3 regions of the Mycolicibacterium sp. P4_G11 genome follow, and region 1 is predicted to be linked to each of the others. Evidence: predicted binding sites of a transcription regulator. Region 1 holds the regulator's gene; each other region holds the start of a gene.
The links. The regulator LexA, encoded in region 1, represses DNA repair genes until DNA is damaged. The targets are predictions, from matches to a motif close to CGAACANNTGTTCG.

Region 1 (10,362 bases):
GGCTCCGACGGCGATCGCGACACCGGAAAGCGACGCCGCAGACACGGCGATATCCCACACGTGGGATGCCGCGGGCGGTGACACAGGTGAGCTGGGCGCCAAAGACGGTGACGTCTACCAGGTCGGCGCAGGCTATGCGCAGAACTTCGCGGGCGGAAAGATCTATTTCACCGAGGGCACCGGCGCCCATCTGATTTACGGCGCAATTCTCGACAAGTATCAGGCGCTCGGCGGCGCCGCGGACAGCGATCTCGGTTTCCCGACCATCGACGAGGGCGCGGGGAAGGCCACCGACAGCCGGAACAGCACGTTCAGTGCGGCCGACAAGCCGGTCATCTTCTGGACGCCCGACAACGGCGCCTGGGTGGTTCGCGGTGCGATCAACGTCGCCTGGGACAAGCTCGGCGGATCGGCGGGAACCCTCGGCGTGCCCACCGCCGACGAGTCCTGGCAGGGCGACGTCGTCTCGCAGCCCTTCACCGGCGGTGAGGTGAGTTGGAACGCCAAGACCAAGGCGTTCACCACCACGCCCGCTGACCTGGCAGGCCAGCTGACCGGGGTGGACGTGCCGGGTGATGCGACGTCGGCCATCGCCGCGGCGCGCCGGGCGGCCGGCGGGCCGCAGGGTCCCCTCGGCGACGAGCAGGGTGCCCAGTACAAGGTCGGTGACGGGGTGGCGCAGAACTTCGCCGGCGGCACCATCTTCTATTCGCCGGCCACCGGTGCCCACGCGGTCACCGGCGACGTGCTGGCCAAGTACCGCGCGGCCGGTGGGCCGCAGGGCGACCTCGGATTCCCGGCGAGCAACGAGACCGACGGCGGCGTATCGCCGAAGAGCCGGATCGCGACGTTCGCCGCCGCGGACAACCCGACGATCTTCTGGACGCCCGACCACGGCGCCTTCGTCGTCCGCGGCGCTGTGAACGCCGCGTGGGACAAGCTGGGCGGTGCGGCCGGCAAGCTCGGCGCGCCGACCGCCGACCAAACCGTCAGCGGCGACGTCGTCAGCCAGAAGTTCACGGGCGGCTCGATCTCGTGGAACAAGTCCAGCCGGTCGTTCAGCACTGAACCGGCGGAGCTGGCGTCGCAGTTGAGCGGTCTACAGGTGCCCAGCGCCGACGTGCCGGGCGGCGTGAGCGCGCAGTCCGAGCAGCCCGGCAAGTGGTACCAGTTCCACTGGTGGTGGCTGCTGGCGATCATCCCGCTGTTGCTGGTGGTGGTCGGCATCGTCATCGCGACGCTGCTGCGGCGTCGGCGTCGCGCCGGTCAGGAAGCCTTCGACGAGCAAGACGCGTACGACTACGACGACCACGAGTTCGGCGACGGGGAGTACGGCGACCCGCAGTACGCGGACGGCGGTGTCGACAGCGAGTACGCCCCGGCCGACGAGGGGGAGTACGCCGACGAATTCGCGGCCGAGGACCAGCAGTTCGACAATCCGCACGGCGGCCCGGCCTTCCAGAGCAACCCGGATGTCATCGACACCGCGCCGACGGTGTACCCCGATTTCACGGCTGAGCAGCCTGCGGACGAGGTGTCCGAGGGCGAGCCCGAGACCGCTGCAGAGGCAGAGGTCGCCGAAGAGGTCGAGACCCCCGAAGACGTGCCGGCTGACGAGGTCCACGAGGTGGCGGAGCCTGAGGCGCACGGCGACGACGAGCCCGCCGACGAGCCCACGGTCTCGGTGCAGCTTCCGGACGCATTGCGTCGTGGTGGCGCGGCGGCGGGCCTGACGGCGGCCGGGCTGGCGGGCTTCGCGGGCCTTCGGCCTCGGAACCCCGGCGACCGCGTGTGGGCTGCGCCGGCTGCCGAAGAGCAAGCCGACGAGCCCGAGGAACAGGTACTCGAACCTGAGCCGGCAGACGAACCTTTGGCCGAGCCGTCCGCGGACGACACGCTTACCGACGACAGGGCTGCGGAGGACGCCGCGGCGGCCGGTCCGGCCAGTGGCCGGCACCATGCGCTGGGGGCGGAAGAGCCCGAGACCGCGCAGATGTCGTTCCGCGTCGCGACCGGTGCGGAGCCGCCCGACGGTTATGGCATCAAGGCCAACACCAAGTCAGGTCTGTACTGGGTGCCGGGCTCTCCCGGATACGACGAAGCCGACGTCGAAATCTGGTTCGCCAGTGAGGAATTCGCGGTCACCAACGGATTCGTCCGAGGCTGACGGCACCGACGGCTGAGCCCCGCTGCGAGCGACTGCAGCGGGGCTCACCTATAGGTCTGGCAGGCGTCAGATCTTGCGGATGACGGTCACGACCTTGCCGAGGACGACCGCGTCGTTGCCCGGGATCGGATCGAACGCCGGGTTGTGCGGCATCAGCCACACCTGGCCCTTGGTGCGCTTGAAGGTCTTCACGGTGGCTTCGCCGTCGATCATCGCCGCCACGATGTCGCCGTTGTCGGCCACGTTCTGCTGCCGCACGACGACCCAGTCGCCATCGCAGATCGCGGCATCGATCATGGACTCGCCGACCACCTTCAGCAGGAACAACGAGCCTTCGCCCACGAGTTCACGGGGCAGCGGGAAGACGTCTTCGACGGCCTCTTCGGCGAGGATCGGACCGCCGGCCGCGATCCGGCCGAGCACCGGGACGAAGGTCGGTTCGGGCAGCGCGTCCGAACCGGCGACATCGGTGGTGACGGTGGCGCCGTTCGTCTCGTCGGTGCCCCGGACATCCACGGCGCGCGGGCGGTTCGGGTCGCGCCGGAGATAGCCCTTCTTCTCCAGCGTGCGCAGTTGGTGAGCCACCGAGGAAGTGGAGGTCAGGCCGACCGCGTCGCCGATCTCCCGGATGCTGGGCGGGTAGCCGCGCGTGGTCACCGAGGTGCGGATGACGTCGAGGATGGTCCGTTGACGTTCGGTGAGGCTGCTGGACCGTCCGCCTGGCTGGGCGTCCGGGGTTTCGGTGCTGTCGCTCATAGGGACGAATCTAGCCCAGTGCACACGATTCATCAAACATGTGTTCGAGATCGGGTCGGTCGGCGTGTCGCGCCCGAGATCTGGTCGTGACGTGGCGAAAGCGGGGCCGAAGTAGCGGAACGCAACTTGTCGGTGGGTGGTCGTATCGTTCGCAACAGTTCGATCACATGTTCTACCGTTCGAACGTTTGGGCGATATAGTCGAACATACGAGCTATCGAACCTATGTACGAACTCCCGAGAGGAACCGACATGACCACCATCACCCGCGAATACCCGACCGACGTCGTCGTCCGTGCCGTGCCTCGGCGCGCAGATGTGAATCGGCACCGCCAGGCCCGGCTGCGGCCGGCCGGTTCCCGTCCCTCGGGTGCGGCGTTCCGGCACCGCGGTACCGGCGTGCTGACCTCCCGCGCCTCGCATCGGAGCAACCCGATCACCCCGCTGACCACGGTGATCCTGGCCCTGGTCGCGGCGGGGATCACGGTGTGGCTGGGCCTGGTGGCGCAGTTCGGGGAGGCTGTCCAGCCGACCGCATCGACGGCATCGGTGCCCGCGCAGCTCGCCGTGGTCCGGGTGCAGACCGGTGAGTCGATTCAGCAGGTCGCCCGGCGGGTGGCTCCCGACGCGCCCGTCAGTGCCGTCGTCGACCGCATCAAGGAACTGAACAAGCTGCCCTCGGTCGCCCTGGACGCCGGGCAGACGCTGATCGCCCCGGTCGGCTGAGGTCAGCCCGTGCGCACCCTGATCGGCACGGCGCCCGGCCGCGCCCGAGCGGCACGGGTAGGCTCGAGACCGTTCGAAACGGTCGATTGTCGGTGCGGCGAAGGAGCGGTGATGCACTGTCCGTTCTGCCGGCATCCGAACTCGCGTGTGGTCGATTCACGAGAAGCTGATGAAGGGCAGGCGATTCGGCGTCGCCGGTCATGCCCGGAATGCGGTCGCCGGTTCACCACGGTCGAGACCGCCGTGGTCGCGGTGGTCAAACGAAGCGGCGTCACCGAGCCGTTCAGCCGGGACAAGGTGATCAAGGGTGTGCGGCGCGCCTGCCAGGGTCGGCAGGTCGACGACGATGCCCTGAACCAACTGGCGCAGAAGGTCGAAGATGCGGTGCGGGCCACCGGATCTCCCGAAGTGCCGAGCCACGAGGTCGGATTGGCGATCCTCGGTCCTCTGCGTGACCTCGATGAGGTCGCCTATCTACGGTTCGCGTCGGTGTACCGCTCGTTCTCGTCCGCCGAGGACTTCGAGCGCGAAATCGAGGCGCTGCGCGCACACCGCGGCGTGACGTCGCCGGGCTGACGGCAGCTAGGTCGCGCTGCGTTCGTCGGTCTCCAGTGCGTCGAACACCGCGGCTTTCATGTCGAACGAGGCATCCATCGTCTTTGTTGTGACGCCGGCCTGCAGCAGGCCGCGCAGGGCATCGCGGTCGTAGACCGACGGCGCGGTCGTGTCGATGAAATTCTCGACGAGCTCCACGAATCGATCGGGGTCGTCATGAAATGGGAAATGTCCCGAGTTGTCGAAGAACTCCAGCCGGGAACCCGGCATCGCGGCGTGCGCCAGTTCTCCGTGGGCGGCCGGGATGACAGCGTCGTGCGTGCCCCAAACCAATTGCACCGGAATGGCTTCGGTCAAATAACATCGGTCCAACATCGTGACCACCTGGCCGCGCCAGTCGACGACCGCGCGCAGGGTCCGACCGAAGGCCGATGAGGCCCGGGGTTCGGGCAGATCGTTGAGAATCCGCAGCATGTTCGGTAGATCGTGACCCAGTCCGGTCGACCCGAGTACCGCGCCGCCGAGACGCCCGGCGAGCTGAAGCGCGGGCAGTACCAACGGAATTCGCAACAACGCCAGGGCCTCGGTACCCAACGGCATCGACGCGACCCGCAGTGCGATGTTCACGTCGCGGGTGACACCGCCGGCACCCACCAGCACCAGACGATCGATCAGTTGCGGGAATTGGTAGGCGAATTGCATGGCCACGCCGCCGCCCAGCGAATGCCCGATGACCGTCACCCGTTCGATGTCCAGCACGCTGAGCAGGTCCCGCATGCCGTTGGCGTACGCCGCCACCGAGTAGTCGGCGCGCGGTTTGTCCGACTGGCCGTGTCCCAGCAGATCCGGGGCGATGACGGTGAACCGCTGGGCCAGGCGCTTCTGCACGGTTTCCCACGTGGTGGAGTTGTCGCCGATCCCGTGGATCAGCAGGATCGCCGGGCCGGAGCCTGCCACCCGAAATGCCCGTCGGTAGCCGTGGATGGTGCGGAATTCCAGGCGGGGTGTCACGTCACGCACAGAATGCAGGGTGGGCTTTCCGTCGGGCATCGTCGCTCCTTCCCATCGTGTCGGCGGGCCGACCGCGTGGGTCAGTCGCCGGCGGTGCCGTCGTCGCCGGGGCGGGGATCGGTGAAACCGTCACCCGACTGTTCGGCGAGGAACTGTTCGAACTGGGCGCCGAGCTCGTCGCCGCTGGGTAGTTCCTCGTCACGTGCCAGCAACGACCGATTCTCCTGAGCAGCGACGAACGAATCGTACTGTTGTTCCAGTGCACTGACCACTTGAGCGACTTCTGAGCTGGCCTCCACCTGCTCGCTGATCTTGGTGTACACCTCGGCGCCCGCCTCCGACAGCGCATGCAGCGGAATCTGCAGCGACGCGATCCGGGACACCTCACCCAGCAGAGCTTCGGCGGCCGGCGGATACGCGGTCTGCGCCAGGTAGTGCGGCACATGCACGGTGAAACCCAAAGCCTCATGGCCGTGCTGAATCATCCTGTACTCCAACAGGTTCGACACACTGGCCGGAACCTGCACCTCGCCCACCCACGGCGTGTGTTCGGCGATGAGCTCCTTGTTGCCCGCGTGAGCGGTCATGGTGACGGGCCGGGTGTGCGGGACCGCCATCGGGATGGCGCCCAGCCCGATGACCTGGCGGACACCGAGCCGTTCGGACAGCAGCCGCACCGCCGTGATGAAACGCTCCCAGCGCAGGTCCGGCTCCATGCCGGCGAGCAGCAGGAACGGCGTCCCGGCGGTGTCGTGCAGCGCGTACAGGTTCAGCTCGGGGTCGTCGTACTTGGTGAAGTGGTCGGTGGTGAACGTCATGAGCGGGCGGCGCGACCGGTAGTCCAGCAGTTCGTCGATGGCGAACGAGGCGACCAGCTCGGTGTCGAGCGTGTTCTTCAGGTGCTCGGCGGCCAGCCGGATGGCGTGGCCCGCGTCGGAGAAGCCTTCGAGGGCGTGCACCATCACCGGTCCGCGGCCGTCGGCGGCGGACAGTTGGGGTGCGGGAAACTCCAGCTCATACATGCCGCTCTGCTCGGGCTGGTACTGCTGGCCCTGGCGGTCGTCGGGCCGCTGGCCGCCCGCGTCGGGCGCGTTCCCGTCGTGCTCGCTCACCTTCACACTCCTTGCCGTACTGCGTGCCACACCGCGCTGGATGTGTCTCCTTACAAGTGTCGCGCATTCTCGCGTTGTTCCCGGTGCCGCCCCGCAGTTCGCCATGGTGCACCAGGTGCTGCTCTGACAGTTGGTATCGGGCAAGATCGGTCAGATGTTGGGCACCCGGCTGGTCGTGAGCGCATTCGTCGCGCTGCTGGCCACTGCGTGCAGCCCACCCACGATCAAGGCCGACCCTCGTACCGGTGACGTCGGTGCGGTCGCCGCGGGTTCGGCCGCTGTCCCAGGGCCCCGCCCGGACCCGCGCGTCGGTGCGGTGTTCCTGGGGAGCGATTCGGTGCACACGTGTAGCGGCGCGGTGCTCGATTCGCTGGCCGGGAATCTGATCATCACCGCAGCACACTGCCTGGATGCGTCGTTCGACGCGACGTTCGCGCCCGGTTACCGCAGCGGCGTCCCCGGGGACTTCTGGCACATCGACGCGGTGTACCTCGACCCGCGCTGGGTCCGACGCCAGGACCCGGCCGCGGACTTCGCGATCGCCCGGGTCAGCCACGGCGGTGCGGCCACGACCGACACGTTGGAACATGCCGCTGGTGGCGGCTTCGTGCTCGGCGCGGCGCCGGGGCCGGACGTTCCGATCACGGTGACGGGATACCCGCTCGGTGACGGCGGCGCGCAGGTCAGTTGCAGTGGGCCGACGTCGCGTCCGGACCGCGGGTTCCCGGCGGTGCGCTGCCCCGGGTTGGTCGACGGCACGAGCGGCTCGCCGTGGGTGTCGGCGGCAGAGATCAGGGGAGTGGTCGGCGGCCTGCAGGGCGGTGGCTGCAGCGGCAACGAGCTGTCGTACTCGTCGCCGTTCGACGTGCAGATCCAGGTGCTGTATCAGCGCGCCCAGGAGGGTGGCCCCGCAGACCGGGCCACCGGCGCCCCCGACGACGGCTGCAGCACCTAAGTCTTGAACTGATTCAGTGCCCGCAGTTTGTTCATCACGTCGAGGGCGGCGACCTTGTAGGCCTCGGAGAAGGTCGGGTAGTTGAAGACCGCGTCGACCAGGTACTCCACGGTGCCGCCGCAGCCCATCACGGCCTGGCCGATGTGGACCAGTTCGGTGGCGTTGGAACCGAAGATGTGCACGCCGAGCAGGGTGAGATCCTCGGTCGACACCAGCAGTTTGAGCATCCCGTACGAGTCGCCGGCGATCTGCCCGCGGGCCAGTTCCCGGTAGCGCGACACCCCGACCTCGTAGGGGACCGAGCCGTCGGTGAGATCGACCTCGGTGGCGCCGACGTATGACACCTCGGGAATGGAGTAGATGCCGATCGGCTGCAGCTCGGTCATGCCCTTACACGGTTCGCCGAAGGCGTGGTAGGCCGCCAGCCGGCCCTGGTCCATCGAGGTCGCGGCCAGCGCGGGGAAGCCGATGACGTCACCGACGGCGTAGATGTGGTCGACCTTGGTCTGGTAGTTGTCGTCGACGAAAATCCTTCCGCGGCTGTCGATCTCGAGGCCGGCCTGTTCGACGTCGAGGTGCTCGGTCTGCCCCTGCCGGCCGGCCGAATACATCACTGTCTCGGCGGGGATCTGCTTCCCGCTGGCGAGCGTGGTCAAGGTACCCGCGGGACCCACGTCCACCGCGGTCACCTCTTCGCCGAACCGGAACGTCACGGCAAGGTCGCGCAGGTGGAACTTGAGGGACTCGATGATCTCGGAATCGCAGAAGTCCAGCATCGTCGGACGCTTCTCGATCACGGTGACCTTGGTGCCGAGCGCGGCGAACATGGACGCGTACTCGATGCCGATGACTCCGGCGCCGACCACCACCATCGATTGCGGCAGGCTTTTGAGGTCCAGGATTCCGTCGGAGTCCAGGACACGCTCTTCGTCGAACTTCACCCCGGCCGGGCGTACGGGCTTGGTACCGGTCGCGATGACGACGTATCGCGCGGTGATGGTGACGTTCTCGTCGCGGCTGGGGTCCTCGATGACCAGGGTGTGCGCATCGAGGAATCGGCCGTGCCCTTCGAACAGCTCGACCCCGTTGCGCAGCAGCTGGTTGCGGACCACGTCTTGTTCCCGGCCGATGACGTGGGTGGTCCGGCGCAGCAGATCGGCGGGGGTGATCCGCTCCTTCACGCGGTAGCTGGACCCGTACAGTTCGCGCTGGCTCATCCCGGTCAGATAGACGACTGCCTCGCGCAGCGTCTTGGACGGGATGGTCCCGGTATTCACGCAAACCCCGCCGAGCATGCGCCCGCGCTCGATCACTGCGACGGATTTTCCCAGCTTGGCGGCGGCGATGGCGGCCTTCTGCCCACCCGGGCCGGATCCGATGACGACGAGGTCGAACTCCTGCGTGGAACCCATGACAGCCAGGTTGGCACGGTGCGGGCGATCACGCAGCCCGATCGTCGGCGAACTTTGCGGAAACACCTCGGTCGGCGCCGGTTATCCACAGATCCGAGTTCATCCACAGACCCGTCCGCCCGGCCGCATCGACCGGCGATTCCTGACGGCCCGCCCTGCGACCTTCTGGGCATGACAACTTTCAGCTCATTCGATTTCCAACTGAACCGGCCCGGCGCCCTGATCGCGGCGGTGCCCGCCGTCCTGGGGTTTGCGCCGGAGAAGTCGCTGGTGCTCGTCACCATCATCGGTGGTGAGATGGGTGCGGTCCTGCGCGTGGACCTGTCCGAAGGATTCTTCAGCGCGCTGCCCGACGCCCTCGGACATCTGTCCGACATGGCCGCCGCGGCGGACGCCGACGCGGCCATCGCGGTGATCGTCGATGAACAGAGCGTCGACTGCCCGATGTGCGCGGACCTGTACCGCGACGTGAGCCACGAACTCGGCGAAGCGTTGTCCGATCACGGCATCGAGCTGTTCGCGGTGCACGTGGTCGACCGCGTGGCGGCCGGCGGCCGCTGGCACTGCGCTGACGGTTGCGGGAACGCCGGCGTCGTCGAGGATCCCGAGTCGTCTCCGGTCACCATGGCCGCGGTGCTCGACGGCCGGCGCCTCTACGCCCGGCGCGCGGACCTCGTCGAGGTCGTCGCCGTCGCCGATGCACGGCGCGCCGAGGCGTTGCGGCCGGTGATCGAAAAGCGGGCTGCCGCAGTCGATTACCGCGGCCGCCCCGATGCCGAGGTGCGCGCCGACGTCGAGCATGCGGTGGCCTGCGCCACCGGTTCGCCGGAGGGGACGCCATTGCCCGACGACGATGCGGTGCGCCTGGCCTGTGCGGTGGCGGACTCGCGGGTGCGGGACACGCTGTACGCGTTGGCGGTCGGCGAGCACGCCGCCGCGGCCGAGTCGGTGTGGGCGTCGCTGACCCGCACCCTGCCCGCACCGTGGCGCGTGGAGGCGCTGGTACTGCTGGCGTTCAGTGCCTATGCCCGCGGTGACGGACCGCTTGCCGGGGTGGCACTGCAGGCGGCACTGGAGGTCGACAGCGCGCACCGGATGGCCGGCATGCTCGACTCGGCGCTACAGGCCGGCATGCGCCCGGACCGCATCCGTGAACTCGCGCTCACGGGGTACAAACTGGCGGAGCGCCTCGGCGTGCAGATGCCGCCGCGCAGCATCTTCGGCAGATCGGCGTGAGCGGTTCGCGGCGGGCGGAGCGACGGGGGAGTCGGTCCTCAGACCTTCTCGACCCGGACCGCGTGGGCCATGTGGTGCGGCAACTCGACCTGCTCGTGTCCGGGGATGACGATCATGACGCTGCCATGCTCGGTGGCCTGCACCGTGACACGCGCGTTCGGCACGACGCCGGCGTCTTTGAGCCGGGCGATCAGCTCGATGTCGCCCTGGACGTGTTCGGTCAGCTGGCGCACCCGCACCGCGACCGGGAATCCGGTGGGCAGTTCGGTGAGCCGGACCAGGCTGACGTCGGTGTCGCCGGACGGGATGACGCCGAGCTCGGCGAGACCCGGGATCGGGTTGCCGAACGGGGAGGTGGTCGGGTTGTCGAGCACCTGGACCAGCCGGCGTTCGACGTCCTCGCTCATGACGTGCTCCCAGCGGCATGCCTCGG
Region 2 (10,362 bases), 390 kb from region 1:
ATCGGCGATCTTCGATGACGAGGAGTTCGACTCCGGCCGCAGTGCCGTGCGCATCGCGTCGGTAGCGGCGCTCGGCGGTTTGCTCTTCGGCTACGACAGTGCCGTCATCAACGGTGCGGTGAAGTCGATTCAGCAGTACTTCGACATCGGCGACCAGGCCTTGGGCATTGCGGTCGCCTCGGCGCTGCTCGGTGCGGCGGTGGGCGCCATGACGGCCGGGCGGCTGGCGGACCGCGTCGGTCGACTCACCGTGATGAAGCTGGCCGCGCTGCTGTTCTTTGTCAGCGCGATCGGGGCCGGCGTGGCGACGAGCATCGAGGTACTGGTCGCGTTCCGCATTGTCGGTGGCCTTGGCGTGGGCATCGCGTCGGTGATCGCGCCGGCCTACATCGCCGAAACATCGCCGACGAGCATCCGTGGTCGGCTCGGGTCCCTGCAGCAACTGGCCATCGTCAGCGGCATCTTCCTGTCGCTGGCGGTCGACGCGCTGCTGGCGCACTTGGCCGGTGGCGCGAGCAGCGTGCTGTGGCTGGGTCTGGAGGCCTGGCGCTGGATGTTCATCCTGATGGCCATCCCCGCAGTGGTGTACGGCCTACTGGCCTTCACGATTCCCGAATCGCCGCGTTATCTCGTTGCCACGCATCGGATTCCGGAAGCCCGCAAGGTGCTCACCATGTTGCTGGGGGAGAAGAATCTGGAGATCACCATCGATCGCATCCAGCGGACGCTCGAGTCCGAGTCGAAGCCCACCTGGCGTGACATGTGCAAGCCCGGCGGCGGACCCTTGAGTCTTTACGGCATCGTCTGGGTCGGTCTGGCGCTGTCGGTGTTCCAGCAGTTCGTGGGCATCAACGTGATCTTCTACTACTCGAACGTGCTGTGGGAGGCCGTAGGTTTCGACGAGAGCTCGTCGTTCGTCATCACCGTCATCACGTCGGTGGTGAACATCTTGACGACGGTCGTCGCGATCATGCTGATCGACAAGGTCGGTCGCAAACCACTGCTGCTCGTCGGCTCGGCCGGGATGACGGTGACGCTGGCCACCATGGCGGTCATCTTCGGCACCGCCCCGCAGGTGAACGGTGTTCCGCAGTTGGGTGGCGTCGAAGGGCCCGTCGCCTTGATCGCCGCCAACCTGTTCGTGGTGGCATTCGGTATGTCCTGGGGGCCGGTGGTGTGGGTGCTGCTGGGGGAGATGTTCCCCAACCGCATCCGTGCCGCGGCGCTGGGTCTGGCCGCGGCCGGCCAGTGGGTCGCCAACTGGGCGATCACTGTCAGCTTCCCCGAACTGCGCAGCACGCTGGGCGTCGCATACGGCTTCTACGCGCTGTGCGCTTTGCTGTCGCTGGTCTTCGTCGCCAAGTGGGTTCGTGAAACCAAAGGCGTTGCGCTGGAAGATATGCACGCCGAGTTGCTGGCAAAGTGACGCCGCCGGCTGTCTTGTACGACTGAAATGACTGACTGAGCCGGGTCCCAAATCCAGCGAATATCCGTCAGATGGCTGATGCCGTCGGTATTGACGTTGTAGATAATTATCGGCGGTGAGCGTTGGTGCTGCCGTGGTTCTGACGCTCCTTCACGGAAGGGGTGCGCAATGGTCAACGGCGGCTCTCGTTGTGTGGCTCGTCTGAACGTTCTTATCGCGGTCGCCACGGCCGTGATCGTGGTGGTCGGCTTTGTGGGTGCGGCCCCTCCGGGGCGTGATCCCGCGGTCGCCATCAGTGCTGCCCGGGTAGCGGCTGTGAATACGTCGATGTCGGCGCAATGGGCCCCGCTGGACCAATTCGTGGCCACCCACGCCGACTTGATGGCGGCCGCAGCGCACGTGGTGGTAGGTGGCGGCTCGAATCTCGGCGCCGCAGCCGCGATGACGCCGAAGGTCGGATCCGGCACGGCTCCAACGTCTTTGGCAGCCACGTCAACATCGCTACCCACGCCGCAGCCTGCTGGGGCCGTCGCAGTTATCGAGCAGGCGATTGTGTCCGCGCTGTCGACGGCGTTCCTGACGTTGGCCCAGCCGTTGGTCAGTACGCCCGAATTGGCAGCGGTCTTCGGGCCCTTCGTGTTCTTGGGCATCATCTTGTATGGATTGGTCGTGGGCGTGCCGCTCACAATTTTCAACTCCATCGCTGCCCCGATACTCAACTTGCTGCCGTTCGCAGCGGTGCCGGCGCCCGTCTCGGCGAAAACCGTTGCCCCTACTGCGGCAGTGCCAGACCCCACGGCGGCCCCGCCAGATCCCACCGCAGCCGGCAAAGGACAGCCGCGGGCCACCGGCGCCGACGTGGACGCCGATGTCGTGAAGGCGCCCTCAGTTGCGCCCCGTGGCTTCATGCAGAGGCGCCTGAAGCCGGCACTCGTGGTGCCGACCGCTGCTACCACCGATTTCGCCGCCGCCGAGGCCGACAACGGCAAACCGCAGGGACGTCCGGCGCCCGATCAGCTGAACACCCCCGGCGTCCGCGGCAATAGTGGCGGCGCGAAAGCGGGTGCTGGGAAGAGTGACGCCGGCAAGTCCGACACCGCAACATCTGACACTGGAAAGTCATTGTCGCGCAACAAGAAGTCGGGCTCCAGCGGCAAGTCAGGCGGTGGCCGATCCGGTGATGCGGGTCGGCCTGGTGCTGCGGGCCAGTCCGGTGATTCGGGCCAGTCCGGCAACGGCAACAAGGGCGGCTCCTAGCCATTGACGGGGCCGCTGCCGGGCCACTGGATCGCCACGGCGGATCGGCTCAGTCGACGGGAACGGCCTCACCTGCACGGGCAGCCGCCACCCTGGCGCGACCAGCTCATCGCGCCGTATCAGTTTGCGGGACTGTTACTTTCACCGCCTTCGTCGTCTCCGCTCTCGGTGGGATAGAGCTGGGGTTGGTAGATGGTGTTGGTTCTTGGTTGGCCGACGTCGAGCAGTGGTGGTGGGGTCCAGTGTGCGCGGCCGTTTCGCATTTCTGTGGTCCAGCCGCCGTCGGTGGCCAGGCGGTTGTCGGGGCCGCAGGCCAGCGTGAGGTCGGTGATGTCGGTGCGTCCGCCGTGACGCCAGTCGGTGACGGCGTGGTGGGCTTGGCAGTCGGCGGCGGGTCGGGTGCAGTCGGGGCGGGTGCAGCCTTTGTCGCGGGCGAACAGGGCCAGGCGTTGGCCGGTGGTGGCGGTGCGCCGTGCCCGACCCAGATACAGCGGAACATCGGCATGGTTGTCGAAGACCGTGAGGTAGCAGGACGCCCCGGCCTGGGCGGCCAGAGTCACCAGATCCGTGACCGGCAGGTCCGATCCGGTGTGCGTCTGTGCGACCCCGGCGCGCTGCTCGAGTTGTTCGAGGGTGCAGGTTGCCACAATGGTGACTGGGAAGCCGTTGTGCTCACCCAGATCAGCGGAGAGCAGCAGTCGGCCCATCGTGACCCAGGCATCGTGCTGGCGCTGGGCCAGGGTGCGGTGGTCGTTGTCGATCTGCTCTTGGGTCGGGGTTCCCGAGGTGCAGGGGTGTTCGTCGGCGGGGTTGCACATGCCGGGAGCGGCGTACTTGACCATCAACGCTTCGTAGAGGGCCCGCGCCTGCGGGGTGAGCCGACCCCGGATCTCGCTGCTGCCATCGGGACACTGTTTACCCATCACGATGCCCCGCTCGCGGTCGGGTTCCGGGTCGCGGTCATCGGGTTCGGGGCCGTCCTGATCGAGTTCGTAGAGCTTGCGTTTGACCACCGACCGCAACCCTTCGGGAGTGAGGTTGCGGGCGGCGGCCACCAGCGCCAGTTCAGATTCATCGAGGGCGGCCAGTGCCGCCCAGGTGGGCAGTTTGGCGAAGAACGATTCGATGACATCGACATGATCAGCATTGATCGCTCCCGCAGCGACCGCAGCCGCGACATGCGGGCGCAGCGGCGCCAGCACCTCCCCGGTCAGGGACCGGCGGGGGCCCAGGAGTTCGGCGTGCCGGACCCGGCGGCGAGCCTCCTCGGCACCGAGCCGATTCCGGACACGCAGCACGTCAGGCCAGTTTTTCGCCCCGATCTCCGTGGCGGTGGTTTGGGCCTGCAACGCGGCCACCACGGCATGATCAACGGCTTCGGCGGCACACCGCATCTGCTCACGGTGGGACTGCACCGCCAACAACTCCGGCACCGACAAGGCCATGTAGTCCACCGCGGCGGCACCAGCCTGGGCCGTGTCGAGGTCCGCGTAGACCTCCTCCACGGCGGCGGCGCTGGCAATGTCCATACTCGAACACTAGTTCGAATCACTGACAAGAAACCGCGGGAAATGTGACGCTAGTTACCTACTGTGACCAGCGAAAACAAAGTGACCAAAGTTTTTTCGAGACTGGGTGTGCTGCCGCCGCGGCGCCCCGGGCAGCCACGTGCACAGCCCACGTCCGCAGCGTGAAACAATTGCAGCCCGTGAAGACCTTCGATGCGCTATTCGCCGAGCTCAGTGAGCGAGCGCAGACCCGGCCGGCCGGCAGCGGCACCGTCGCAGCGTTGGACGCCGGGGTGCATCACCTGGGCAAGAAGATCATCGAAGAGGCCGGCGAAGTGTGGATCGCCGCCGAATACGAGAGCGACGACGAGCTGGCCGGCGAGATCAGCCAGCTCCTGTACTGGACGCAGGTGCTGATGATCAAGCGCGGCCTGACCCTCGACGACGTGTACGGCAAGCTGTGAACACCGCGACGAACGAGACCAACGGCATGCTCCGCGTCGCCGTCCCGAACAAGGGCGCGCTCAGCGAGTCGGCCGCCCACATCCTGTCCGAGGCCGGATACCGCCGCCGCACCGATCCCAAGGACCTGACGGTCGTCGACCCGGTGAACAAGGTCGAGTTCTTCTTCCTGCGGCCCAAGGACATTGCGATCTATGTGGGGTCCGGGCAGCTGGACTTCGGCATCACCGGCCGCGACCTGGCCGCTGAGTCGATGGCGCCTGTCCGTGAGCGGCTGGCGCTGGGCTTCGGCTCGTCGACGTTCCGGTACGCCGCGCCCGCGGGCCGGGACTGGTCGGTCGCCGACCTCGCCGGTAAGCGCGTCGCCAGTGCTTACCCGAACCTGGTGCGGAAAGACCTGGCCGACAAGGGGATTGAGGCCACTGTGATCCGCCTCGACGGCGCGGTGGAGATCTCGATCCAGCTCGGCGTGGCCGACGCGATCGCTGACGTCGTCGGCTCCGGTCGGACCTTGGCGCTGCACAATCTGGTGGCCTTCGGCGAATCGCTGTGCGATTCGGAGGGCGTGCTGATCGAGCGTGCCGACGCGGCGCCCGATCAGGCTCGCGACCAGCTCGCGGCTCGTATCCAGGGTGTGGTCTTCGGGCAGCAGTACCTGATGCTCGACTACGACTGCCCCCGCACCGTTTTGGAGCAGGCGACGGCAATCACGCCGGGTCTCGAATCGCCGACCATCGCGCCGTTGGCGGATGCCGACTGGGTGGCCGTGCGCGCCCTGGTGCCGCGCCGGGAGGTCAACGCGATCATGGACGAGCTGACGGCCATTGGTGCCAAGGCAATCCTCGCTTCCGATATTCGGTTCTGTCGCTTCTGACCCGTGCCGGTGTTAGCGTCCCCGTAGGTTCGACAACCTGCACTTCCGACTGGAGGGTCACGTGACGCAAGCGCTGGTTCTGTTGTTCGCCTTACTCATCGGTGTGGTTGCGGGCCTGCGGGCCCTCACTCCGCCCGCGGTGGTGGCCTGGGCTGCCAAGCTCGGCTGGTTGCCGTTGGCAGGTACCTGGGCCGAATGGGTCGGCCACCCGATCACCGTGACGGTGCTGACCATCCTGCTGGTGGTCGAGTTGATCACCGATCAGCTGCCCAAGACTCCGGCGCGGACAGTGCCGGCGCAGTTCGGGGCCCGGTTGCTCACCGGTGCGTTCGCCGGCGCGGTCATCGGCGCCGGATGGCACCACACGTTCATCGGCATGGGCGGCGGAATGATCGGCGCGGTGATCGGTACCTTGGCGGGCTTCCACGCTCGTCGAATCCTCGTGGCGCGCAACGGCGGAAAGGACCTGCCGGTGGCGCTCGCCGAGGACGTGCTCGCGGTCGGAGGCGGCTTCGCGGTAGCGGCCGTCGCTCTGAGCGCGATCGGTCCCTATGTCGTCTGAGGCCACCGCATTCGACGCCATCATCGTCGGCGCGGGACAGGCCGGACCGCCCCTGGCCGGCAGGCTGGTCGACGCCGGCCAGACCGTTGCCATCGTGGAGCGCAAGCTCGTCGGCGGCACCTGCGTGAACTACGGCTGTATCCCGACCAAGACGTTGGTCGCCAGTGCCTACGCCGCACACCTGGCCCGCCGCGGTGTCGAATACGGCATCGGCACCGGCGAAGTCACCGTCGATATGGCAAAAGTCAAGGGTCGCAAGGACGGCATCGTCGCTGCGGATCGCGATGGCGTCGAGAGCTGGCTCGAAGGCATGGACGGCTGCACGCTGCTGCGCGGACACGCCCGGTTCATCGACCCCCACACGCTCCAGGTCGGTGACCAACGGATCACGGGCAAGCAGATCTTCCTCAACACCGGTGGCCGCGCGACGGTCCCGGACATCCCCGGTCTGGCCGACGTCGACTACCTCACCAACGTCGGCATCCTCGAACTCGACACCGTGCCAGAGCATCTGGTGATCATCGGCGGCAGCTACATCGGCCTCGAGTTCGCGCAGATGTTCCGCCGGTTCGGCGCCGAGGTCACCGTCGTCGAACGCGGGCCACGGCTGGCTTCCCGCGAAGACGACGACGTCTGCGTCGCCATCAAGGACATCCTGGAGCGCGAGGGCATCACAATCCATTTGGGCGCCGACGAGATTCGCGTTGCCAAGGACGGTGACGGAGTGGCGGTCAGCACCGGCAGCGCCGTCGTATCGGGCTCACACCTCCTGGTTGCCGTCGGCCGAGTGCCCAACACCGACGATCTGGGGCTCGAAAAGGCCGGGGTGGCAACCGACTCCAGGGGATACATCACCGTCGACGACCAGCTGCGCACCACCGTCGACCACATCTGGGCCATGGGCGACTGCAACGGGAAGGGCGCGTTCACCCACACGTCGTACAACGACTTCGAGATCGTCGCGGCCAACCTGCTGGACAACGAGCCGCGCCGGGTCAGCGACCGCATCCCCACCTACGCGCTGTACATCGACCCGCCGCTGGGGCGGGCCGGCATGACCGAGGCCCAGGTTCTGGCATCTGGGCGAAAAGCATTGGTGGGTAAGCGTCCGATGACCCGCGTCGGCCGGGCCATCGAAAAAGGGGAGACCCAGGGCTTCATGAAGGTCGTGGTCGACGCCGAGTCCAACCAGATTCTCGGCGCGGCCATTCTCGGCGTCGGCGGCGACGAGGTGGTGCACTGCATCCTCGATCTGATGTCCGCCAAAGCCCCGTACACCACCATGACGCACACCGTGCACATCCACCCGACCGTTGCCGAGTTGGTGCCCACGATGCTCGAGGGGCTCAGGCCCCTGCAGTAACGGCTTCCATATCAGCCTGCGCGACAGTGCGTCCGGCGACCAGCTGCCGAGTGACCTCGGCGACCCGCCGGCCAAGGTGCTCGCAGGTCGCGACGTCAGAGGGATGTACCTCGTCGGGATTTGCGTCGACGTCGGTCGCTGCGGCGGCGCCCAGCCAGAAGCCCAGTCGGTTCAGTTCGTCCTCGCTCGCCGTGGAGTGATTCCAGCCAGGACTCAGACCCAGATTGACCCAGTGCATGTGATGCTGAGCGGCGAAAACCGCCAGTGAGACAAGCGCATTGAGCTTATCGCCGCTCTTGCTTCCAGAGTTGGTGAAGCCTGCCGCCACCTTGTCGCGCCAGGTGCCCTGTTGGCAGCGACGGCCCGTCTGCTCGGCGAACGTCTGAAACGCGGCCGACACGTTGCCCATGTAGGTGGCGGTGCCGAAGATGATCGCGTCGGCCGCGTCGAGCACCTGCCAATCGTGTTCGCTCACATCACCCAACCGGATCGGGGTGACGGCCGCGCCCGCGGACCGAGCTCCGGCGGCCACTGCCTCGGCGAGGAATGCGGTGTGGCCGAACCCGGACTGGTAGGCGACGACCACCGACGGGGCGTCGTGAAAGGTGTTGTCCGACATCAATTTCTCCTAGGCGGGCGGAACTGTGGGTGGGGCGTCGAGTGGGCTGTGGCCGGCGATCTCGGCGTATCGCTCCAGCCAGCTGGGTAGGGGAGTGCCGTCGAGCAGCGCCTGCAGACGGTCGAGGAAAGCCTGTGTGCCGGGCCGGAATCCGTTGGCGTTGGGCACTCCGAGGCCGCGATGCGTCATCCGGAGTAGCGTGCCGCTGCCGTCGGCGGTGAGTTCGTAACGGACCACGCCGGGTTCGACGATCTGCTGGTGCCATTCGTGCTCGAACACGTGCGGCGGATCCCAGACCAGGATGCGCCCGGTCATGCGCTTCAGGTCCGGTGGCACCGGTGGGCCGGAGGCGACCGTTTCGATCGAGCCGCCCTCGCGGCCGTCGATGACGGTCTTGCCCATCCAGATGTCGCGATGCGCGGGCTCGGTGATCGCGGCCCATACCCGTTCGACGGGGTGCCGCAGTCGACGCTCGAACGTCAGCGTTGCGCGGTCGCCGTCGATCGTGACGACTCCCTCGAGTTCATCGGTTGCCATGTTCCTCCTCGGATGTCGAATCAAGATGACGCTCAAGGGCGTCCAGATGGTTGGTCCAGTAGCGGCGGTAGCGGTCGATCCACTGGTCCATCTCGACCAGGCCGTCGGCGCGCAGCGCGTAGATGCGTCGTTGGGCATCGGGCCGGACCTCGACCAGCCCCACCTCGCGCAGCACCCGGAGGTGCCGGGAGACCGTGGGCTGAGTCAGGCCCGGGAGGGTGGCGACCAGTTCACCGGCCGTGCACTCGCCCTCGGCGAGTACGTCGAGCAGAGCACGCCGATTCGGTTCGGCGACCGCTTCGAAGACGTCCATGAAGCCAGTATGCCTAGACGTCTATATAGATGCAAGTAAATATAAATGGATCGTCGGGATTTCTTCCTGCGTCTCGCTGTGTCTACGGTCCGATGCGGATGGGGCCGGGGCTCCACAGTCCACTGCGGCTAGCGGTGCCGAGGTCGAGATGCGCTTCGGGTGCATCAGCGATGGGTGTGAATCGGCGCAGCGATCCCCAGTCCCGGCCCCAGTCGCGCGAGAGGTAAGTGGGCATCACGTGGGCGCGCAACAGCAGGTCTGTGATTCCCAGTGGGCCGCCGTTTTCGCCGGATTGCCAGGTGTCGGGCATTTCGATCTTGGCGGGGTAGTCCGGGGAGATGCGGTAGGTGGGGACTTGTGTGACGCCGTTGGCGTGCAGCATGGGCTGCTGGCAGGGGAACACCAAGCCGACGGCCCAGTCCAGCAAGATCGGCTGCGTCGAGCCCAAATACTCTTGGAGCGAACGTAATTCGGGCGCGCGGGGCGGGGTGACGGCCACCCAGTCGCCGACGTCCAGTGAGTCGTCTTCGGCAATCACTCGGACGTATTGGGCGTCGGAGGGAATCTGGGTTCGGGGGAAACGCAGGTTGCGCCAGGCTGGTTGTGGGCCGATGTCGTACGGCGTGAGTCGGCCTTGGGCGGTGGGTGTCCCGTCAGGGCCGGGGGTGCCGTATTCCAGCGCGACAGTTTGGGCTGCAGTGTGTCCGGACAGGACGCTGTTGCCGGTGATGGTGCCGGCGGCGGTGATGACCACCAGTGGGTGGGCGGCATCGGCGGTGGGGAGTCGATACCACGCGGAGGTGAGCCTGCTGACGCGTTGAGGACCGTCGGTGAAACTGCCGGCGATCGGCACTCGGGCGGGGTCCAGGCCGTAGGGTAAAACGACGTTGGAGCCGTTGGCTCCGGGTGCGTCGAGGGCTGTGGGAGCGTCCCAGTCGTAGTCGGTTCCTGATTTGGGGTGGTCCTGCCAAATCGACTCTGCCAGTGTGTGTTCGGGTACACCATTCGGATCGAAGCCGATCGGATCGGCTCCGCCCAACGGGCCCAAAGGCCCGTAGCGCCCGGCTTCAGGCGCGAGGAATCCGGCGTTGGCGTCTGGTTCGACGAGGACGTCGTCGGCCAGGCCGCAGCCGCCGGCGAGCTCGCGCAGGTTGGCCCAGCCATTGGAGTAGCTCGGGTATTCCTTGATCGCTCCGGTCAGCATCGACCCGACGCACACCAGCACCATGGCCCCGGCCGCAATCGGTACCGGTGCGCCGGTCAGCAGCTGGGTGACGCGGGATTCCCGGTGGGCGGGCGGGGCCAGGTGGAGCCACCCCGCGTAGCCGGCGGCCAGCAGGCACAGCGCGAACAGGACAGCGCTGACGGTGACCGGTCCCCAGTGGGGGCTGCTGTCGTTGAACGGCACGCCGTAGCTGGAGACGTACCAAAACCCGTTGGT
Region 3 (10,362 bases), on a different contig from region 1:
CAGCTGGTCGGCCCGGCGGGCCGCAAGCACCACCGTATTGCCCGGCGCCAGCCGGATGGCCAGTTCCAGGCCGATCTCGCTCCGGCCGCCGAAGATGACGACCACCTCGCCGCCAGCATCCGCCGTGTCGTTCACGGCTGCGATTATCACCTGCGCTACTTTTGACCGTGATGGCCAAGGCAACGACACGGCTCACCAGTGACGCGCTGGCATTCCTCACCGAGCGTCATCTGGCGATGCTGACCACCCTGCGGTCGGACAATTCCCCGCACGTCGTGGCTGTCGGTTTCACCTTCGACCCGAAGACCCACATCGCGCGCGTCATCACCACCGGCGGTTCCCAGAAGGCGCTCAACGCGGCCCAGCGTGGCGTCGCGGTGCTGAGCCAGGTCGACGGCGCCCGGTGGCTGTCCCTCGAAGGCAAGTCGACGGTCAGCCATGACACCGACGACGTCCGCGACGCCGAACTGCGCTACGCCCAGCGCTACCGCACCCCACGGGTGAATCCCCGACGCGTGGTGATCGAGGTCCGGGTGGAACGCGTCCTCGGCTCCAGCGAGCTGCTGGACCGCGGCGAGGCTTAGTCAGTCCCTACCGCGAGCATGCGGGTGCCGCGGGCCCAGTGGTTTTCACCAGGTCCGCGATGGGCCCGTCGGCCATCAATCCCGTTGCCTGAGAAAGCGTTCGGGATGGTGGTAGTCGTTGGTGCGGGCCTGCCCGACATCGAGTTCCGGCGGGGGTATCCAGACCGTCTGCCCGTCGGCGCCGCGGATCGTCTGCCAGCCGCCGGGTTTGACGAGTTTGTGGTGCGGCCGGCAGGCCAAGGTCAGGTCCTCGACATTGGTGTTGCCGCCGGCGGCGTACTCGTCCAGGTGATGAACTTCGGTGAGGTAGGCCGGGGCGGTGCAGCCGGGGAATGTGCAGCCGCCGTGTATCGCGTGCAGCGCGATCCGTTGCGCATCAGAGGCGCAGCGCTTGGTGCGGAACAGGTTCAGCGGCTTCTCAGTGGCGCGGTCGAAGATGCACAGGTAGTGGTACGCGTCGGCGGCCATCCGGACGATGTCCCGCATGGGCACCAAGGTGCCCCCAGCCGTCACACCATGGCCGGCGGCGGTTTCGAGGTCCTGCAGCGTGGTCGACACGATCACCGTGACCGGCAGCCCGTGATGCTGACCGAGTTCACCAGAAGACAGCGCACCGCGGAACACCTGTTCCATCGCGTCGTGGTTTCGTTGCGCGGTGCTGCGGGCGTCAGTTTGAATCTGGGCGTCGGTGGGCGTACCCGAAGTACAGGGCTGCGCGTCATCGGGGTTGCACATACCGGGTGCGCCGAGCTTGTGCATGGCCGGTTCCATGGTGGCGCGGCACTGCGGCGTGACCCACCCGGAGATGCGGCTGAGCCCGTCGGGCTGTTGGGGACCGAAGACGACGCCGCGCTGGCGGTTGCGTTCGCGCTCATCGAGTTCCCCGTCAGGGTGCAGGGTGTCCAGCAGGCGCCGGCCCACGGTGCGCAGCTGCTCAGGACGAAACTGAGCGGCGTTGGCCGCCATCTGCGCTTCGGCGTCCGCAGCGACGTCAGGGAGCGTGTGCCGGGGCAGCTTCTTGAGGACCTTGCGGACGATCTTGATCTGCTCGGGCCCGACGTCACCCCGAGCTTGGGCGGCAGCGGTTTCGGGTAGCAGCGGCGGCAACGGCTCGCCGGTCAGGCCGACGCGTGGCGCCAACGCGGCGGCGTTGCCGATCCGACGCTTGGCATCCTCTGCCGATATTTGCAGGCGGTCGGCCAGAGCTTGCGTCAGCACCAGCCCGCCCAGTTGCGCGGGAGTCGCTTCGCGGGCCAGCCGGGCCACCATCGCCTGCTCGGCCACCGGCATCCGCCGCGCGGCGCGCTCCAACCGCGACAGCACCGCCAGCAGCTCCGGGCACGTCAACTCTTCGAACGACAAGCCGTTCAAGGTGTCCACCGCCAAATCCAGCGCGTCGAGCGCTGAATCGATCTGCGAGCGGACTGCCGTTGCCATATTCGAATACTAGTTCGAACAACCGACAAGAAATCGCCGTTTGTGACCACTGAAACCAAAGGGGCGCAAGAGAATTCGAGGCGGATGACAATGCCGCCGGGATCGATGAAAAGGCAGCGATCGCGGCCGGCGGCCGCTGGTGCTGCGACGGGCCGTGGCGGCGTGTCCGACGGGTGCGTTGCGCATGGCCGACGACGTGTAACGCGGTCCCGCAACCGGCCTGCCGACGGCGACCAACCGGCATGACGCACGTCACCCCGGCATGGTTCGATCTATGACGCCATGACTATCGCCAGCCCTTTCCCCGAGGTCCAGATCCCGACGACGGCCGTCTACGAGTACATCTTCGGCGGTCTGGCCGAGTCGGATGCCGATCGCATCGCCATCACCGAGGTCGCGACCGGCGCTGAGTTCACCTATCGCGAGCTGACCACCCGGATCGAGGCGTTCGCCGGTGCGCTGGCCGCCCGAGGCCTGGGCGTCGGCGACGTGGTCGGCCTGCTGGCGCCCAACAGCGCCGCGTTCGCGGTCGCCTTCCACGGCATTCTGCGGTCCGGTGCCACGGCCACCACGATCAATGCGTTGTTCACCGCCAAGGACATCGCCAAGCAGCTGACGGACTCCCGTGCCGCCTTGCTGATCACCGTCACCGCGCTGGCGCCGCAGGCGCTGCAGGCTGCGGCGGCCGTTGGGCTGGCCGCCGACCGCATCGTCGTCCTCGACGGTCCCGGCAGCTCGGTCGACGGTCATCCGAATGCCGCCGAACTGCTCGACGCCGCACTGCCCGCGCCTCAGGTCAGCTTCGACCCCGCCACTCATCTGGCGGCGCTGCCCTACAGCTCGGGCACCACGGGAAACCCCAAGGGCGTCATGCTCACCCACACGAATCTGGCGGCCAACGTGGCGCAGATTCGCCCGATCCAGGCCATGGGCCAGGATGACCGGGTGCTGGCGGTGCTGCCGTTCTTCCACATCTACGGCATGACGGTGCTGCTCAACTCGGTCCTGCACGCACGGGCCCGGCTGGTCATCATGCCCAGCTTCGACCTCGCCCAGTTCCTCGGGACCATCCAGGACCACAAGTGCACATTCGCGTTCATCGCGCCGCCGGTCGCGGTGGCGCTGGCGAAGCACCCGATGGTCGACTCCTACCGGCTCGATTCGTTGAAGGGGCTGATGTCGGGCGCCGCGCCGCTCGATGACGACCTCGGGATGGCGGTCGCCGACCGGCTCGGGTGCCCCATCGTGCAGGGCTACGGCATGAGCGAACTGAGCCCGGTGAGCCACTGCATGCCGTTCGACGGTGGCCGCGAACTCGTCGGTGCCGTCGCGCCGTTGAGCTCGTGCGGCTGGACGGTGCCGGGCGCCGTCAGCAAGATCGTCGACCCCGATACGGGCGCCGAGATCGGCCAGCCCGAACACGGCCTGAGCGAGGTCGGCGAACTGTGCTTCCGCGGCCCCAATGTCATGGCCGGTTACCTCAACAACGATGCCGCCACCCGCGAGACCATCGACGCGGACGGATTCCTGCACACCGGTGATCTGGCCCGGGTCGACGCCAGCGGCTGCATCTACATCGTCGACCGGCTCAAGGAGCTCATCAAGTACAAGGGCTACCAAGTGCCGCCGGCCGAGCTCGAGGCGGTGCTGCTCACGCACACCGGTATCGCCGACGCGGCGGTGGTCGGGGTCCGCGATCCGGATTCGGGCGAGGAAGTGCCCAAGGCATTCGTGGTGCTGCAGCCGCAGGCCACGTTGTCGGGCGACGAGATCATGGATTTCGTCGCCGGCCAGGTCGCGCCGTACAAGAAGGTCCGTCAGGTCGCGTTCATCGATGCGATCCCGAAGTCCGCGGCCGGCAAGATTCTGCGCCGCGAACTGCGCGCCATCCGCGAGGTCTAGGGCTGAATCGTCAGGCCGACCTCGCGCGCGGCCTTGGCCTGGCGATAGCCGACCACCAACCCGACGAGCGGCATCAGCACCAACCCGGCCAGGCCGAACAGGTCGCCGCGCACCCCGACCGGCTCGGCGGCGGCCCACACCGGGATACCGGTGTGGTCGACGGACAGCAGATCCGCGGCGCCTTCCTCGCTCGGCGCCGCCGGCGCGGGTACCTCGACGGGCGGCGCCACGTCCGGCGCTGACCACCAGGAACGGCCCGCCGGCGCTGTGCCGGTGTGCTGTTCGGCTACCACGACGGGCACCGGCGGGTTGACCGGCGTGGGCACCACCGCGTCCGGGCCGTCAGAGCCGCTGTTGGACTGGGCACCCGGCGCGAAGTTGTTCCAGCTGCCGTTGTCGTTGCCATTGCCATTCGACTTCGACGAATTTCCTGTGTTGGTCCGACCCGAGGCCGACGATCTGGGACCGGAGCTGCCGTTCCCGGCGGACCCACCGCCGGTGCCGGAGTTACCGCGCGACGCGCTGCTCTGGCCGGAACCTGCCTTGCCTGAATTGCTGTTCCCACCGTTGCCATGCGATCCGCCGGGGTCGGCGGCGGCGATAGCCAGCGAGGGGCCGGTCAGCACCACAAAGGCAGCGAGCGAAAGGTTGGCGACCCTCAGCAGAGCATCCTCACGGCGCACGTCCGCCCCCGATCACTCCGGCTGAGTGGCAACCCCCTGCACACTCCGGACCCTCATCATGGCACGTCACCGTGCCCGGGTTGACGATTTCCGCGGTTAGCCGGGCAGGTCGGCGCTCAGGCCGAATCCGGGTCCTGCGCGATCCCGTCGGCGGCCTTGCGCAACAGCGTCAGTGCGCTGCGCGCCCACGTCTGCGTCGCCCCGGCCAGACCGCAGGCGGGTGTCAATCCGACGCGTTCGCGTAGGACCGTGCGAGGAAAGCCGAGTCGGTCGGTGATACTCGCGGCTGCGGCGGCAACCTGCTCGACCGGGACCGGATGTTCCGGGGCGACGCCCGGCAGCACGCCCAGCATGATGGTCCGGCCTGCCTCGACCCACTCGCCGATGCCGTCGAGATCAGCCGCGGTCAGCTTGGCCGCATCCACCGAGATCGCGCTGAAGGCAGTGCGCGCCAAGGTTTTCCATGGCACGTCGGTGGCACACACGTGAATGCTTGCCGGTCCCCCGACGGTCGCGATGCACTGATCGAGCAGGCTCGCAGCCAACAGCGCGTCGACCGGCGCCACCGGCGACATCCGGGTCACGCCCGCCAGCCGCCCGGCCAGGGCGGCGGGCAGTGACGGTTCGTCGAACTGCACCACCACCTCGGCGTCGCAGCGCCGCGCGACCTCGGCGCGATGGTGCGCGACGCCCTCGGCGAGTGAACCGGTCAGGTCGCGCAGCGCGCCCTGATCGGAGATGGCCCGGTGTCCCCCGGACAATTCGAGTTCGGCGGCCAGCGTCAACGGACCGGGGACCTGCACCTTGATGGCCCGCCCGGTCCCGCGCAGCCCGGCCTTCTCCCACGCCTCTTCCAGCGCGTCGACATCCTCGTCGAGCAGACCCGTTGCGCGGCGCACGACGGAGCTGCGGCCGGGGGCGATGCGGTACCCGCGCGGAACGGTGTCCATGCCGATGTCGACCAGCAGCGCAGCTGCCCGTCCGATGATGTCGGCACCGACGCCGCGGGCGGGGAGCTCCACCAAATGTGGCAGGGCGGGCAGCTCACCGACCACAACGGCAGCCGCTTCCCGGGCGACCGTTCCCGGCCACGAGCCGATACCGGTTGCCTGGGCGAAAATAGTCACGCGGCCAACACTATTCGATGGGCTCTTCCACGTAGCTGCGCAGGCGGTCGAGTGCGCGGTCCCATCGCTTCGACAGCGCGGTCAGGTACTCGCTGGCTTCGGCGAGCGGGTCCGGCTGGATGCGCCAAATGCGCTCGCGCCCGTGCCGGCTGCTGGTCACCAGTCCCACCGCCTCCAGCAGCAGCAGATGTTTGGTGGCCGCTTGCCGGGTTACCGGGATCACCTGTGTCACTTGCGAAGTCGAGGATGGGCCCGCTTCACACAGACGCACGACGATGCGTAACCGATTGGGGTCACCGAGCGCGTCGAACAGTGGCGCCCGGGCGTCGGCCGTCGTACTCACACCGGCTCGTCCAGGTACTTGCGTACCAGTTTGGTCTGGGCTTCCCACCCGCCGCTGTTGGCTTCGAACGCCTCGGCTCGGCGGTCGGCCGGGATGTTGTCGAACCCGGACTCGACGATCCGCAGCAACACACCGTCGGCGGTGTCGGTCAGGGTGAACTCGACCAGCGTGGTCGGCTCGTCGGCGTAGTCGGCGCCCGGCTCGACGGCATACGGATGCCACCGGAACGCCAGTCGCCGCTGCGGCTCCACCGCGACCACGTGCCAGACCGACTTCTTCCCGGCGTGCGGCTCCTGTGCGGCGGCGACCTCGTCGTCGACCTCGGTCGGGGTGATCACGCCGGTCACCGATTCACCGGCGACGAACGGGCCGTCGAAACGCACGCCGAACCACCGGCCGAACTCGTCGGCGTTGGCGACGGCGCGCCACACCCGGTCCAGCGGGGCGCGCAGCGTGACTTCTTTTTCGATGCGATCGGAACTCATAAGCAACCTCCCGGTTGCCTATCACGCTACGACCAAAAAGCCGGAAACGCAACCGTTCAGTTGCTCATGATTGGGTTCAGCGCGCGATGGTGGCGCTGCCGATGACCTCGTCACCGTCAGGGTCGCGGCGGTACAGCACCATGGTCTGGCCTGGGGCGACGCCACGCAGCGGCGTGCGCAGCTGCACATCGAGCACCCCGCCGGCGAGCTCGGCGACGGCGTCGGCCAACCCGCCGTGCGCCCGCACCTGGATCAGGCATTCGATGGGCCCGACCGGCTCGGCACCCGAGGTGAACACCGGCCGCTCGCCGATCAACGAGTGAATCTCGAGATCTTCCACGCCGCCGACGTGCACGGTCCCGGTCTCCGCATCGATGCCGGTGACGTAGCGCGGCAGGCCGTCAGGCCCCGGGCCGGCGATGCCGAGGCCCTTGCGCTGCCCGATGGTGAACCCATGCACGCCGTCGTGCTCCGCGAGCTTCGTGCCGCCGGCATCGACGACGGCGCCGGGACGGATGCCGATGCGGGCACCCAGGAAGGCGCGGGTGTCGCCGGACGGGATGAAGCAGATGTCGTGGCTGTCCGGCTTCTCGGCCACTGCCAGCCCACGCTCGGCGGCTTCCTGCCGGATCTGCGGCTTGGGGGTGTCACCGATCGGGAACAGCGCGTGGCTGAGCTGCTCGGCGGTCAGCACCCCGAGTACGTACGACTGGTCCTTGTCCGCGTCAACGGCACGACGGAGACGACCGTCTTCCAGTCGCGCGTAGTGCCCGGTTGCCACGGCGTCGAAACCGAGCGCCAATGCGCGGGCCGACAGCGCCGAGAACTTGATCTTCTCGTTGCAGCGCACGCACGGGTTCGGCGTTTCACCGCGGGCGTACGACTCGACGAAGTCGTCGATGACGTCTTCCTTGAATCGGTCCGCGAAATCCCAGACGTAGAACGGGATTTCCAGGATGTCCGCGACTCGGCGGGCGTCGCCGGCGTCCTCCTTGGAGCAGCACCCGCGCGACCCGGTACGCAGGGTGCCGGGCGCGGTGGACAGTGCCAGGTGTACGCCCACGACGTCGTGGCCGGCGTCGACCATGCGCGCCGCGGCCACCGAGGAGTCCACTCCCCCACTCATCGCTACCAGAACCCGCATGACTACCTTCCCAACCCGGCACTGGCCAGTGCAGCCTGACGAGCCCGTTCGACCGCAGCCGGCAGCACAGCCAGCACGGCGTCGATGTCGGCATCAGAACTGGTGTGCCCCAACGAAAATCGGAGTGATCCGCGGGCACTGGCCGGAGCGGCGCCCATCGCGATCAAGACATGTGACGGCTGCGCGACGCCGGCCGTGCAGGCCGAACCCGTCGAGCACTCGATGCCCTTGGCGTCCAGCAGCATCAGCAGGGCATCGCCCTCGCAGCCACGAAAAGTGAAGTGCGCGTTGCCCGCAAGGCGGTCCTCGCCGGTGCCGCCGTTGAGCACCACATCCTCGATACCGGACAGCACGCCGTCGACCAGACGGTCACGCAAGGCGCCGATCCGGGTCCGGTGCGCGTCCAGGCCCTCGACCGCGACACGCGCGGCGGCGGCCATGGCCACCACGCCCGCGACATCCGGTGTGCCCGAACGCACGTCACGTTCCTGCCCACCGCCGTGCAGCAGCGGCACGCACGCGACATCGCGGCGCAGCAGCAGCGCACCCACCCCGGTGGGGCCGCCGAACTTGTGCGCCGCCACGCTCAACGCGGACAGCCCGCTCGCGGCGAAATCGACCGGCACCGCACCGACCGCCTGGATCGCGTCGCTGTGCATGGGTACGTCGAATTCAGCTGCCACAGCGGCCAATTCAGCGATCGGCTGGATGGTGCCGACCTCGTTGTTGGCCCACATCACACTGACCAGCGCGACGTCGTCGTGGGTTTCGAGAATCTCGCGCAAGGCCGCGGCCGACGTGCTGCCCGCGCTGTCCACGGGCAACCAGGTCACCTCCGCGCCTTCGTGCTCGACCAGCCATTCGACGGCGTCGAGCACCGCGTGGTGCTCGATCGGCGACGTCACGATCCGGCGGCGTCCCGGGCAGCTGTCCCGGCGCGCCCAGAAGATGCCCTTGACGGCCAGGTTGTCACTCTCGGTGCCGCCGGCGGTGAAGATCACCTCGGAGGGCCGGGCACCCAACTGCTGGGCCAGGGACTCGCGGGCCTCCTCCATCCGGCGCCGGGCCGCCCGGCCGGAGGTGTGCAGCGAGGACGCATTGCCGCCGGCTGCCAGGACCGCCGTCATCGCCTCGATGGCAGCGGGCTGCATCGGGGTCGTGGCGGCGTGGTCCAGGTATGCGGGGCTCATGGCCTGTCCAGGATACCGGCCAGGCCAAACCGGTCAGGCGGCCAGCGCGTGCCCGTGAACAGCAGCGACGGGCAGCGGGCCCACCTGGTGCACCGCAGCTTGGCAACGGCCGGCCAGATCGCGGCGGTCGGCGCCGGGCAGCTGCAGCGACTGCACCTGGATGTGGCACACCGTCAGCTTGGCCGTGATGACCCGTTTGATCGACGTCAGCAGCGAGTCGTCACCGATGAACGCCGGAATGGTCGACTGCGCGCCGTCGCGGTGCCGGTACGTCAGCTGCAGCGGCTGCACCGGGCGGCCGGCGTCCACCGCGGCCTGGAACATCGCCGGGGCGAACGTGCCGTGACCCAGACCGCACCACGTGGTGCCTTCCGGGAAGGCGACGACGGTCTGACCTGCGGTGAGCCGGTCCGCGACGGTGCGGACCACGTCGGGCAGCCGGCGCAGGCTGTTGCGGTCGATCGGGATGACCTTCATCAGCCGGGCCAGGAAGCCCAACGCCGGCCACTCGATCAGGTCGGCACGCGCCACGAACGAGCCGGGCATGACCGCGCCGATCACGAAGATGTCGACCCACGAGACATGTCCGGCGACCACCAGGACGCCGCTCAGGTTGCGGATCGGCCCGCCCGAGACGGTGATCCGGACGCCCAGGCCGCGCAGCACCAGCCGGCAGTACATCCGCTGGATGCGCGACCGGCCCGGCAGCGGCACCGCCAGTAGCGGCAGGGTGGGCAGCAGCAACAACGTCATGACCAACCGCGCCGCGGTGCGCAGCGCGACGACGACCGGACGGCTGACGTGCGCGGCGTCCACCCGGATGCAGCTGGCGTCGCAGGACGCCTTGGGCAGCCAGGGGTGCTCCTGCACCGTCGTGGGCGCGGTCACTGTCCGGCCTTGTCGGTTGCCGCGGCGGCCGAACGCAGCCGCGTCAGGTACCGGACGTCGGCCTCCCGCTTGTCCAGCAGGGCCGGGAAATCACCGACACCGAAGTCGGGGTCGTAGGCCGGGTCGCCGCACACCTTGGCGCCCAGGCGCAGGTAACCGCGCATCAGCGGCGGCACGGTCACGCGGGCAGGCGGCTCGATGTCGTCGAGCAGCTTGCCGTCGATGATCACCGGGCGGTACGGGCGCACCTTGTACTCCGAGGCGTGCCGCTTGTTGACGAAGTCGCGCACACCGCGAATCTGGGTGGCCGGGGCCTCGTCGGGGCTGCCCTGGATGGGCACCGACACGCAACCGGTGACGTAGTCGTAGCCGCTGTGGTCCAGGTAGGCCAGGATGCCGCCCCACATGAGCAGCACGACGGCGCCGTTGCGGTGATCGGCGCGCACCACGGCGCGGCCCATCTCCACCATCGACGGGCGAATGCTGTCCAACGCGCTGACATCGAATTCGGTTGCGGTGTACAGCCCGCCCGCGGCGATTGCGCCCGGCGGAGGCAGCATGCGGTAGCAGCCGACGTAC

Region 2: the regulator LexA is predicted to act here: its motif matches at 4,216-4,229, upstream of AC1U2B_RS00930 (HNH endonuclease signature motif containing protein).
Region 3: the regulator LexA is predicted to act here: its motif matches at 2,025-2,038, upstream of AC1U2B_RS06990 (HNH endonuclease signature motif containing protein).

What each region holds. Positions count from the first base shown of each region.
Region 1 is NZ_JBFUJW010000001.1:582,132-592,493, forward strand. Features, by position in the region: gene AC1U2B_RS02825 (LGFP repeat-containing protein) at 1-2,167, shown strand, start outside; gene lexA (transcriptional repressor LexA) at 2,234-2,923, opposite strand; gene AC1U2B_RS02835 (LysM peptidoglycan-binding domain-containing protein) at 3,175-3,648, shown strand; gene nrdR (transcriptional regulator NrdR) at 3,760-4,224, shown strand; gene AC1U2B_RS02845 (alpha/beta fold hydrolase) at 4,231-5,253, opposite strand; gene AC1U2B_RS02850 (proteasome assembly chaperone family protein) at 5,295-6,236, opposite strand; gene AC1U2B_RS02855 (trypsin-like serine peptidase) at 6,481-7,281, shown strand; gene sthA (Si-specific NAD(P)(+) transhydrogenase) at 7,278-8,693, opposite strand; gene AC1U2B_RS02865 (DUF4192 domain-containing protein) at 8,865-9,929, shown strand; gene AC1U2B_RS02870 (iron-dependent transcriptional repressor DtxR) at 9,968-10,362, opposite strand, start outside.
Region 2 is NZ_JBFUJW010000001.1:188,303-198,664, forward strand. Features, by position in the region: gene AC1U2B_RS00920 (sugar porter family MFS transporter) at 1-1,426, shown strand, start outside; gene AC1U2B_RS00925 (hypothetical protein) at 1,619-2,683, shown strand; gene AC1U2B_RS00930 (HNH endonuclease signature motif containing protein) at 2,803-4,212, opposite strand; gene AC1U2B_RS00935 (phosphoribosyl-ATP diphosphatase) at 4,374-4,655, shown strand; gene hisG (ATP phosphoribosyltransferase) at 4,682-5,527, shown strand; gene AC1U2B_RS00945 (DUF4126 family protein) at 5,589-6,089, shown strand; gene AC1U2B_RS00950 (FAD-containing oxidoreductase) at 6,079-7,452, shown strand; gene AC1U2B_RS00955 (flavodoxin family protein) at 7,436-8,071, opposite strand; gene AC1U2B_RS00960 (SRPBCC family protein) at 8,081-8,608, opposite strand; gene AC1U2B_RS00965 (ArsR/SmtB family transcription factor) at 8,595-8,921, opposite strand; gene AC1U2B_RS00970 (arabinosyltransferase domain-containing protein) at 9,004-10,362, opposite strand, start outside.
Region 3 is NZ_JBFUJW010000003.1:213,760-224,121, forward strand. Features, by position in the region: gene dprE2 (decaprenylphospho-beta-D-erythro-pentofuranosid-2-ulose 2-reductase) at 1-135, opposite strand, end outside; gene AC1U2B_RS06985 (F420-dependent biliverdin reductase) at 171-584, shown strand; gene AC1U2B_RS06990 (HNH endonuclease signature motif containing protein) at 660-2,021, opposite strand; gene AC1U2B_RS06995 (AMP-binding protein) at 2,304-3,923, shown strand; gene AC1U2B_RS07000 (hypothetical protein) at 3,920-4,606, opposite strand; gene AC1U2B_RS07005 (methionine synthase) at 4,723-5,733, opposite strand; gene AC1U2B_RS07010 (ArsR/SmtB family transcription factor) at 5,744-6,076, opposite strand; gene AC1U2B_RS07015 (SRPBCC family protein) at 6,073-6,561, opposite strand; gene mnmA (tRNA 2-thiouridine(34) synthase MnmA) at 6,638-7,705, opposite strand; gene AC1U2B_RS07025 (cysteine desulfurase family protein) at 7,708-8,895, opposite strand; gene AC1U2B_RS07030 (lysophospholipid acyltransferase family protein) at 8,929-9,783, opposite strand; gene AC1U2B_RS07035 (GNAT family N-acetyltransferase) at 9,780-10,362, opposite strand, start outside.